2 regions of the Streptomyces sp. NPDC045955 genome follow, and region 1 is predicted to be linked to the other one. Evidence: riboswitches for the same ligand, from Rfam matches in the RefSeq annotation. Region 1 holds a riboswitch; the other holds the start of a gene.

Region 1 (5,137 bases):
GGATCGAGGTCGAAGATCCACTGGATCGGCTTGGAGAACACCGCCATCAGCGTGAGCAGGATGACGATGACGCCTCCCGCCATCGCCACCTTGTCCCGCTTGAAGCGCATCCAGGCGATCTGGGTGAGCGAGCGCCCTTCGATCTGGCTCTTCTTGACCCCGGAGAGCACGGCCTCGGGCTGTGCTCCGGCTTCCGCCCCGGTGGTCTCGATCGGTGCGGTCACGGTGCGATTGACCCCTCTCGGGCCGGCGATCGCCGAGCCCCTGGCTGCCGCTGTAGCGGTTTGTTTGTCTCGTACACAAGACCGACCCGGCCCGTGTCTTGCGGGGAGTCTTCAATGCTTTGGCGATCTGTTGCCAGACTTGACGGTGAAAGGATGCGTAAACGTGATGCTGTCTGCGGGGTTCCGTTATCCGGACAGTAGGTAGCGGGGGTCGGACGCGCCGAGATAGGGGCATTTTAGGACAGACCCGCCCCTTTCACCCCTATCTACGCGCGGAGAGCTGAGAGCCGGTCGTGTTCGAGGGTGAGGAAAGAAGGGCTGCCAAGGGCCCGCGGACGACTCAGTAGCGGCCCTGGACCGGGGGGTAGCCGTAGCCCGAGGCGGGGGCCTGGACAGGGGCGGTGGCGTGGGCCTCGCGGTCGTAGAAGGGGCGGGCGCTCGCGCGCAGCCACATGGCGACCGGGTCGTGTTCGTCGGACATGGCGACGGTCGAGACGGGCAGCCCGTCCGGTACTGCCCCGAGGGACTGCTGCATCATCGCGCGCACGGAATCCACGGCCGGCGGCGAGGTGTCGTACACATCCAGTCCGATGGCGAGGTACGGCGCGCCCAGCGCGGGCTGCACCCAGGCCCGGCGCAGCGAGCGGACGGCCGGGGTGCGGTGGGCGTTCTGCGCGAGCAGGGCGTAGAACTGCGGCAGCTCGATGGCCGGTTCGGACAGCCGCAGCGGGCCGGCGGGCTGGCGGTCCAGGCCCGTGGCGATCCGCCGCAGGTCGAGCCAGGGGATGCCGACGCCGCCGCCCGGCGCGTGCGGGTTGAGCCAGAGGCCGTAGTGGTCGGGGTAGAGGGCGCGGGCGACGTCGACTCCGTCGACCACCTCATAACTGCGGTTCCAGCCGCTCGCCGAGAGCTCCTGGGCGGAGGTCACACAGGGGGCGTAGCCGTAGCCGTCGACCTCCATGTTCCCGTACTGGGCGTCCGGGGAGCCCGCCTGGCCGTGCCAGAGGAGCATCCAGATCTGGCCGGAGTGCGGGGTCGCGAGCGCGCGCAGGAGTGCCTCATAGGCGTCGTAACGCCCGGGCGTGACCTGGCGCAGCATGTGCTCGACCTGTCCGGCCGCGGCCGTGCCGCTCGCGCTCACCTTTACCGCCCCTTCGTACAACGCCTCGACCGTGACCTAGCTTAAGCCCGTCCGGGGCTCGGGGATTGGTGCCGGTTTGCGGGCGCGGGTCGTGTGTGGCTCGTCGCTCCCACGCGGCGGAGCCGCATTATGTCACTGCCCCGCGCCCCTTGGTCGGCTGTCCTACCGCTGGTAGAAGGGCCGGATCCTGTCCCTCATCCAGGTGCCCACCGGGTCCTCCGCCACGTCCAGGAGGACCAGGTTGACCTGCCACGGGGCCGGGCACCGGGTCACGGCTCGGGACAGGGCCTCCAGCGGGAGGGCCCGCAGGTCGCCTTCCCACTGGGAGAGCTCGACGCCCACGAACATCACCGGGTCGGCGGTCTCGATCGCGGCGAGGCAGCGGCGGGCGGTGAGGACGACGCCGATGGCCTCGAACTCGGCGGAGGCGGCGGCGAGGAAGTCCACAGGGTCGTCCTGCCAGTCGGGCTCGAAGAGGCGGACCCGGCCGCCGCTCGCGGGGCCGTCCAACGGGGTCCGGCCGGCCCGGCAGAGCTCGGCCACCGCAGGCGGCGGGAGCGGTATGCCGACGACACCGCCCGGGTTGACGGCTATCCCGGCGTGCGGGGGCAGGCCGCGGGCGAACTCCACGGCGGGGGCGATCGTGTACGACATGTGGGAGCCGACGACCTGGCGGAACTGCTCCTCGGAGCTGAACACCGGGACGTACGCCTGGCCCTCGATCTCGATGCCGGGCAGATCGAGGGGACCGCTCTGCGGGCCGCCGCCGCTGGGCAGGGGGACCCAGACGAAACTCCGGCCGAGCACCTCGACGATCCGCCCGCCGGCCGACGGTCCGGCCCCGAGGGAGGCCGAGAGCACCTCCTCCAGTTCGTTGCCGGGCCATCCGCCGTGCGGGTGAGTCTGCGTGTGCGCCGGGAAGTCCGCGGAGAAGTCCGCCGGGAAGTCCATCTGCCTACCGCCTGCCTGGAACCACTGCTGTGACGCAAAAGGCTAGCGGCTCCCCGGCCGCCGGTGGTCAGCCCGTGAAGCCGATCCGGCGCAGGGTGCCCGCCGCGTCCCGGTCGAGGAGGATCGCCGAGCCGCAGCCCGCGGGCAGTTCGCCCCGCTCCACGGAGCGCAGCAGACGGTTGGCCGCCGCACGGTGGCGCAGGAACGCGTACCGCGAGACACCGCGGCCCCGGTCGCGCTGACCGGCCAGGGCCTCCTCGGGGGTGACGTCGAGCATGAGCAGATGCAGGGTGCCGCCCCGGCGGCGGGCCTCGCGGGCCAGCCAGCGGCGGACCCAGGCCTGGGTGCCGCAGTCGTGCACGACGACGCCCTCGCCGGTGCGCAGGGCGCGTCGCAGCCCGGCGTAGTGGGCGAGGCGGACGAGCGGACGGTAGACCCCGTACGGCAGGAAGCGCGGCATGCGGCCGTCCCAGCGGTCGCGGGCGTCCTGGGAGTCGATGCGCCGGCCCGGCACGGTGCGCCGCATCAGCGTGGACTTGCCGCTGCCGGGCAGGCCCGTGACCACGACGAGGTCGCGGGGGCCGAAGAGCAGCGCGTGCGGGCCACGGCCTTCGCGCTCGCGCAGATCGCGGACGACCGGCACCGGCAGCGGGCCGCAGACCGCCCGTGCCGGAGCGGCCGGCTGCTCGGGCAGCGCGACGCCCGATGTCGTGGCGTACGCGGTGGTCCTGTTCACCGTGATCGTCCTCCCCTGGGGCCAGGTACTTCAGTCCCATCCCCGCCGAGTGTAAAGAGAAGGTAATGCCCGATGTCTCTGGTTTTAGTCCTCTTCCCGCAACAGCCCTGCTACAGGGTGGTGCCCTGCCACCCCGCGACGATGCGTGCAATGATGTGCGCGCCAACTGCATACCGGCCGTTTGAATCCGCGCGGGAGAGTTCCCAGCACCGCTGACGCTGGGGCGCCGAAGGAGCAAGTCCCTCCCTTGAATCTCTCAGGCCCCGTTACCGCGCGGGCGAGGCACATCTGAAAAGCGGGCCATCCCTGTCGCCGAGGCGGCGGGCTTGGCTCCACCCAAGGTGCAAGCCGTGTCCCCCGTGGTCATGGCGAACCTCTCAGGTTCCGATGACAGATGGGGAGGAACGACCTCGCCCGTCATGCCCTTGGAGACGACCGACCGATGAGCAGTACGCCACTGCGCCACACCGCGCTCGATGCCCTGCATCGTTCGCTCGGCGCGACGATGACCGACTTCGCCGGCTGGGACATGCCCCTGCGCTACGGCTCCGAGCGCGACGAGCACACCGCCGTGCGCACGAAGGCCGGGCTCTTCGACCTCTCCCACATGGGGGAGATCACCGTCACCGGCCCGCAGGCCGCCGCCCTCCTCGACTACGCCCTGGTGGGCAACATCGGCGGCGTCAAGCCCGGCCGCGCCCGCTACACCATGATCTGCCGGACCGACGGCGGCATCCTCGACGACCTGATCGTCTACCGGCTGGGCGAGACCGAGTACATGGTCGTCGCCAACGCCTCCAACGCCCAGGTGGTGCTGGACGCGCTGACCGAGCGCGCCGCCGGTTTCGACGCCGAGGTGCGCGACGACCGGGACGCCTACGCGCTGATCGCCGTCCAGGGCCCGCAGTCCCCCGGGATCCTGAAGTCCCTCACCGACGCCGACCTCGACGGGCTGAAGTACTACGCCGGCCTGCCCGGCACGGTCGCCGGGGTCCCGGCCCTGATCGCCCGGACCGGCTACACGGGCGAGGACGGCTTCGAGCTGTTCGTGAAGCCGGAGCACGCGGTCGAGCTGTGGCAGGCCCTGACCAAGGCCGGCGAGGGCGCCGGGCTGGTCCCGTGCGGGCTGTCCTGCCGCGACACGCTGCGCCTGGAGGCGGGCATGCCGCTGTACGGGCACGAGCTGAGCACCTCGCTGACGCCCTTCGACGCCGGGCTCGGCCGGGTGGTGAAGTTCGAGAAGGAGGGCGACTTCGTGGGGCGCGAGGCCCTGCGGGAGGCCGCCGCCCGCGCCGAGCAGAACCCGCCGCGCGTCCTGGTCGGGCTCGTCGCCGAGGGCCGCCGGGTCCCGCGCGCCGGGTACGCGGTCGTCGCCGGCGGCGAGGTGATCGGCGAGGTCACCTCCGGCGCTCCCTCCCCCACGCTCGGCAAGCCGATCGCGATGGCGTACGTGGACCCCGCGCACGCCGCGCCCGGCACGACCGGCGTGGGCGTGGACATCCGGGGCAGTCACGAGCCGTACGAGGTCGTGGCGCTGCCGTTCTACAAGCGCCAGAAGTAGACACTGGCCGTCGGGCCGCACCAGCGGTCCCGGCACATCACGGCGCTCACCAGCAGTCCCTTCATCAGCACTCCCGCGCGTACAGGAGAATCCAGGCCATGAGCAACCCCCAGCAGCTGCGTTACAGCAAGGAGCACGAGTGGCTGTCGGCCGCCGAGGACGGCGTCTCGACGGTCGGCATCACGGAGCACGCGGCCAACGCGCTCGGCGACGTGGTCTTCGTCCAGCTCCCCGAGGTCGGCGACACGGTGTCCGCGGGCGAGACCTGCGGCGAACTGGAGTCGACCAAGTCGGTGTCCGACCTCTACTCCCCCGTCTCCGGTGAGGTCACCGAGGTCAACGAGGACGTCGTGAACGACCCGTCGCTGGTGAACTCGGCCCCCTTCGAGGGCGGCTGGCTGTTCAAGGTGCGGGTCGCCGAGGAGCCGGGTGACCTGCTCTCCGCCGACGAGTACACCGCGTTCTCCGCCGGCTGAGGAGTCGTAGCCGTATGTCCGTCCTGAACACACCCCTGCACGAGCTCG
Region 2 (5,137 bases), on a different contig from region 1:
GGCGCGAAGGGGTGCAGTTGCCCGAACTCGGGCCAGGTGACCGGCTCCATCTCCGTGGTCGCGTTGAGCTTCATGGTGCAGGAGCCCAGCGGGATCATGCCCCGGTCCAGCGCGTAGTCGCGGTCGGCCAGCCGGCGCAGGTAGCGCAGCATGGCCGTCTCGGAGCGGTGCTGGTGGAAGACGGGGTGCGTCAGGTACTCGTCGGTCCGCAGCAGAGCGTCCGGAAGCCCCTCTTCCGTGGTCGCGTCCAGCGCCTCGATGACCCCCTCGACCCCGAAGGCGGCCCACACGGCACGCAGCTGGGCCCGGGTCGTGGTCTCGTCGCAGGCGATCGAGACGTGGTCGGCGTCGACGAGACGGAGGTTGACGCCGTTCTCCCGCGCGGCGGCCACGACCTCGGCGGCCCGGCCGGCGACGCGTACGGTCACGGTGTCGAAGTAGGAGCCGTGCACGACCTCGACCCCGCCGTTCGCGAGCCCGGCGGCGAGAACCGTGGCGTACCGGTGGGTGCGCCGCGCGATGCCCTTGAGGCCCTCCGGCCCGTGGTAGACGGCGTACATGCCGGCCATGACGGCGAGCAGGACCTGTGCGGTGCAGATGTTGCTGGTGGCCTTCTCGCGGCGGATGTGCTGCTCACGGGTCTGGAGTGCCAGCCGGTAGGCCTTGTTCCCGTCGGCGTCCACGGACACGCCGACGAGCCGTCCGGGCAGGCTGCGCGCCATCTTGTCCTTGACCGCCATGTAACCGGCGTGCGGACCGCCGAAGCCCATCGGCACACCGAAGCGCTGCGTCGTCCCGACGGCGATGTCCGCGCCGAGTTCACCGGGCGACTTCAGCAGCGTCAGCGCCAGCAGATCGGCGGCGACGGTGACGAGCGCCCCGAGTTCGTGGGCCTGGTCGATGACCGGCTTGATGTCGCGTACGGCTCCGGAGGCGCCCGGGTACTGGATCAGCACGCCGTTGATCTCGCGCTCGGCGATCTCGGCGGGGATGCCCTCCCCGAGGTCGGCGACGACGACCTCGACGCCGGTCGGCTCGGCCCGGGTCCGGATCACGGCGACGGTCTGCGGCAGCGCGTCCGCGTCGACCAGGAAGAGACCCTTCTTGTTCTTGCCGAGACGCCGCGACAGCGCCATGGCCTCGGCGGCCGCGGTGCCCTCGTCCAGCAGCGAGGCACCGGAGGTGGGCAGTCCGGTGAGGTCGGCGACCATGGTCTGGAAGTTGAGCAGCGCCTCGAGCCGCCCCTGCGAGATCTCCGGCTGGTACGGCGTATAGGCCGTGTACCAGGCCGGGTTCTCCATGACGTTGCGCATGATGACCGGCGGCGTGAACGTGCCGTAGTACCCGAGTCCGATCATGGAGCCGAGGACCTGGTTGCGGTCGGCGAGGGAGCGCAGCTCGGCGATCACCTCGGCCTCGCTGCGGGCGCCCGGCAGGTCCAGCGCCTCGGCGCTCCTGATCACGGCCGGGACCGCGGCGGCCGTGAGCTCGTCCAGCGAGCCGTAGCCGACCTGCGCGAGCATCTTGGCGCGGGCCTCGTGGTCGGGGCCGATGTGACGCTGCTCGAACGGAACTGCCTCTTCGAGTTCGGAGAGCGGGATGCGATGGGCGGTCATTTGCGGAGGCCTCCTGGTCTGACACGACCTTCGGGGGGCACCACGGCACGGGTACCCGAACGGCCTCCCCCTCTGTCATCTCAACCTGAGAGCTTCACCGGATCGCCCGAAGGCCTCCGGTTTTCACCGTCGGTGAGAGCGGAAGCCGTCGACACCCGCCCTGCTTTCCAGAGTGACCTCGTCCGTGCGGTACGTGTGCCTGAGAGATTCCGGGGAGGATTTGCTCCTTCGGCGCCTCCGATGGTGTCTGGAGGACTCTCCCGCACGGGGTCAGCAGCCGCTGCCAGCGTACCAGCGCGGTCCACGCACGAACCTTCGAGTGGCCACCTCTCCGATTGTGCCGTTTTGTAGTGCCTACGGATGAGTTGCGACCATGTGGAGGGCCCGTGCGAACCGATATCGATCCGCGCAATCTGATCGGCCGCAAGGCGTTCGACCGCAAGGGAACCAGGATCGGCACGATCGACGAGGTCTACCTCGACGACGCCACCGGCGAGCCGGAGTGGGCGGCCATACGGACCGGCCTGTTCAGCAGGGACGCTTTCGTCCCCCTCGAACCCAGTGAACTGATCGACGGCGCCCTCCACGTGCCCTTCGACCGCGCCCTGATCAAGGACGCCCCCGACTTCGGCGTGGGCCGCCATCTCTCCCCCGAACAGGAACTCCAGCTCTATCACCACTACGGCCTCCACGTCGCCGCGCCTCCCCCGCTGCCCGACCACGACTTCGGCAAGCTGGCGGGCAGGGACGAGACGGCCTGAAGCCCCGGCCGGCCGTCTAGGGGACAGCTGACCGCACCCCCACGGTCCCGGCCCCGCCCACTGGCCCACCGCCGCTCTCCCCGGGAGTCGCTAACACCAGCGGCAACGGATCCGCGGGCTCCAGGTCCGGATCGTCGACCCGGAACGTCCGCACCCGCCCGGGCTGAGAGCCGGGCGTCTCGAACCGCACAGTGACCCGCCCCAGACCGCTGCCCTGCACCCATCCGTGCCCGAACAGGGCGTGCCGTACGTCGTGCCCGGCGGGCCACCGCCGCTCGGCGAGCGCCGGCTGCTCCTCGGCCGGCACCTTGGCGTCCTCCTCGAGGGGCGCCTCCGCCCCCGGCCGCTCCCCCGCCGCCTGCGCGAAGAGATCCTCCTGTGTGTAGTCGGCGAGCCCGCTGACGCCCACCCCGAGCAGCCGCACACCGCCCGTCGTGTCGACCGAGTCGAGCAGCCGGGCCGCCGCCTCGCGGATCACCCCGGGATCGTCCGTCGGCCCGCGCAGCGTCTCGGACCGGGTGAGCGTCGAGAAGTCGTACCGCCGCACCTTCAGCACGATCGTCCGCCCGGACAGCCCGGCCCCACGCAGCCGCCGCACGCACCGGTCGGCCAGTCGCTGCACCTCGAGACCGACCCGCACCCGGTCGTGGATGTCCACGTCGTACGTGTCCTCGACCGACACCGACTTCGTCTCCCGCTCCGCCACCACGGGCCGGTCGTCCCGCGCGAGCGCCATGGCGTACAGGCCGTGCCCGTGCGACTTTCCCAGCAGCCGGACCATCTCGTCCTCGCCCGCCTCGACGATCTCCTCGATCGTGGTGATCCCGGCCCGCCGCAGATGGTCGCCCGTCGCCGGCCCGACCCCCGGCAGCGTCCGCACCGACATCGGCCCGAGCATCGCCCGCTCGGTGCCCGGCTCGATCACCACCAGCCCGTCCGGCTTGGCCTGCTCCGAGGCAATCTTCGCGAGCATCTTGGAGGCGGCGAGCCCCACCGATCCCGTGAGTCCGGTGGCGGCCCGTATGTCCGCGCGCAGCTGCCCCCCGACCAGCCGCGCGGACTGCTCGTCCCAGGCCGCTCCCCCGGCTTCCAGGTCCACGAACGCCTCGTCCAGGCTCAGCGGCTCCACCAGCGGTGACAGCGCCCGCAGCAACTCCATCACCCGCTCGCTGATCGCCTTGTAGAACCCGAAGCGCGGCACGAGATAGGCGGCGTTGGGCGCCAGCCGCCGGGCCTGCCCCATCGGCATCGCCGAATGCACACCGAAGGCCCTCGCCTCGTACGACGCCGTGGCCACCACGCCCCGGGGCCCGAGCCCACCCACGACGACGGCCTTCCCGCGCAGGCTCGGCTTGGACGCCTGCTCCACCGAGGCGAAGAAGGCATCCATGTCGAGGTGCAGGATCGTGGGCGCGGTTCTCACATCTCCGATGCTGCCCTACGCCACTGACAACGCCCCCGCAACCGCCCTGACACCCCCGGGAGGAACCGCTTGCAGCCCGGCGCGGAAACGTCCCGCCTGCAACGGCCAGGGGGGCACCGCACTGCCGGACGGTTCAGACGGCCCGGTTCCGCCGCCGCGCCAGCTCGTCCGCCGGGTTGGGCCCGACCAGGGTCTCGCCGGTGTCGATCCGCTCCCCGTGCAGCTGGGACAGCGCGCTCTCGACATCCCGCCACACCACGCCCACGGCGATCCCGAAGACGCCCTGGCCTCCCTGGAGCAGCGCGTGGACCTCGTCCGGCGAGGTGCACTCGTAGACCGTCGCCCCGTCACTCATCAGCGTCATCCGCTCCAGATCGCGGAAACCGCGTTCTCTGAGGTGCTGGACGGCCGTGCGGATGTTCTGGAGCGAGACCCCGGTGTCGAGGAACCGCTTGACGATCTTCAGGACGACGACGTCCCGGAAGCTGTACAGCCGCTGCGTCCCCGACCCGTAGGCGGGGCGCACACTCGGCTCGACGAGGCCGGTGCGGGCCCAGTAGTCCAGCTGCCGGTAGGTGATACCGGCGGCCGCGCAGGCCGTGGGGCCGCGATAGCCGATCTGCTCGGACGCCATGGACGTCGTCCCTCCGCTGCTCGGCACAGCCGTCGGTCGCTGCGGAACGTGATCAGCCATCCCTCCGGGCTGGGGACACCCCCCGCTCGGGCGGAGCCGTGAGCCCGGGGGAGGGTACGGACCGCTCGCCCTGAGACTGCGCTCGGGGCCACCCCCAGCCGTACCGTCGCCGCTGCTTCTCACGCCGACCTCCGTCCTTGACCTGCCCTCTCGACGGTAGGCAGTCACCGGGGGTGCGTCAACGATCGCCACACTCGCCACGCCGAGTGATAATCACCCTAAGAGTGGTTTCCCGTGCCCCACCGCGGGGAAAGGCTAGCCGAATGCCCCCGATGCGGGCCGCGTGACGCTCTCTCGCCTCCGTCACATGCGGGCATTTCACCCGTCACACACACGGCGGGCGACCCTGCCGCGGACCACATCGTCCGCCGGGCCGCCCACACGCCTCACTGGCCTCTGGCATTCCCCGCCATCCGGCTCTCACCGGATCCGGAGCTCACTGGCTGCTGCTGCCGAAGTCCTCCGGGGAGATCTGGTCGAGGAACTCGCGGAACTTCTCCACCTCGTCCTCCTGCTCGTCCGGGATCGCGATACCGGCGTCGTCGAGCACCGTGTCACTGCCGTAGATCGGCGTTCCGGTGCGCAGGGCCAACGCTATGGCGTCGGACGGGCGGGCGCTCACCTCGACGCCGCTGGCGAAGAC

Evidence for each region. A riboswitch is a leader RNA that binds a small molecule or an ion and turns the genes downstream of it on or off. The one in region 1 is predicted to bind glycine.
Region 2: another riboswitch for glycine. It lies ahead of gcvP (aminomethyl-transferring glycine dehydrogenase); the one in region 1 lies ahead of gcvT (glycine cleavage system aminomethyltransferase GcvT).

Annotation. Positions count from the first base shown of each region.
Region 1 covers NZ_JBWKKY010000010.1:297,869-303,005, forward strand. Annotated here, with positions in the region: gene AC07F0_RS22790 (ABC transporter permease) at 1-224, opposite strand, end outside; gene AC07F0_RS22795 (enhanced serine sensitivity protein SseB C-terminal domain-containing protein) at 565-1,365, opposite strand; gene AC07F0_RS22800 (enhanced serine sensitivity protein SseB) at 1,528-2,316, opposite strand; gene AC07F0_RS22805 (AAA family ATPase) at 2,384-3,052, opposite strand; glycine riboswitch at 3,235-3,334, shown strand; glycine riboswitch at 3,335-3,456, shown strand; gene gcvT (glycine cleavage system aminomethyltransferase GcvT) at 3,495-4,613, shown strand; gene gcvH (glycine cleavage system protein GcvH) at 4,712-5,089, shown strand; gene glyA (serine hydroxymethyltransferase) at 5,104-5,137, shown strand, end outside.
Region 2 covers NZ_JBWKKY010000024.1:7,898-13,034, reverse strand. Annotated here, with positions in the region: gene gcvP (aminomethyl-transferring glycine dehydrogenase) at 1-1,616, opposite strand, end outside; glycine riboswitch at 1,794-1,889, opposite strand; gene AC07F0_RS33995 (PRC-barrel domain-containing protein) at 2,003-2,377, shown strand; gene AC07F0_RS33990 (DNA polymerase IV) at 2,394-3,800, opposite strand; gene AC07F0_RS33985 (MerR family transcriptional regulator) at 3,934-4,617, opposite strand; gene AC07F0_RS33980 (bifunctional nuclease family protein) at 4,931-5,137, opposite strand, start outside.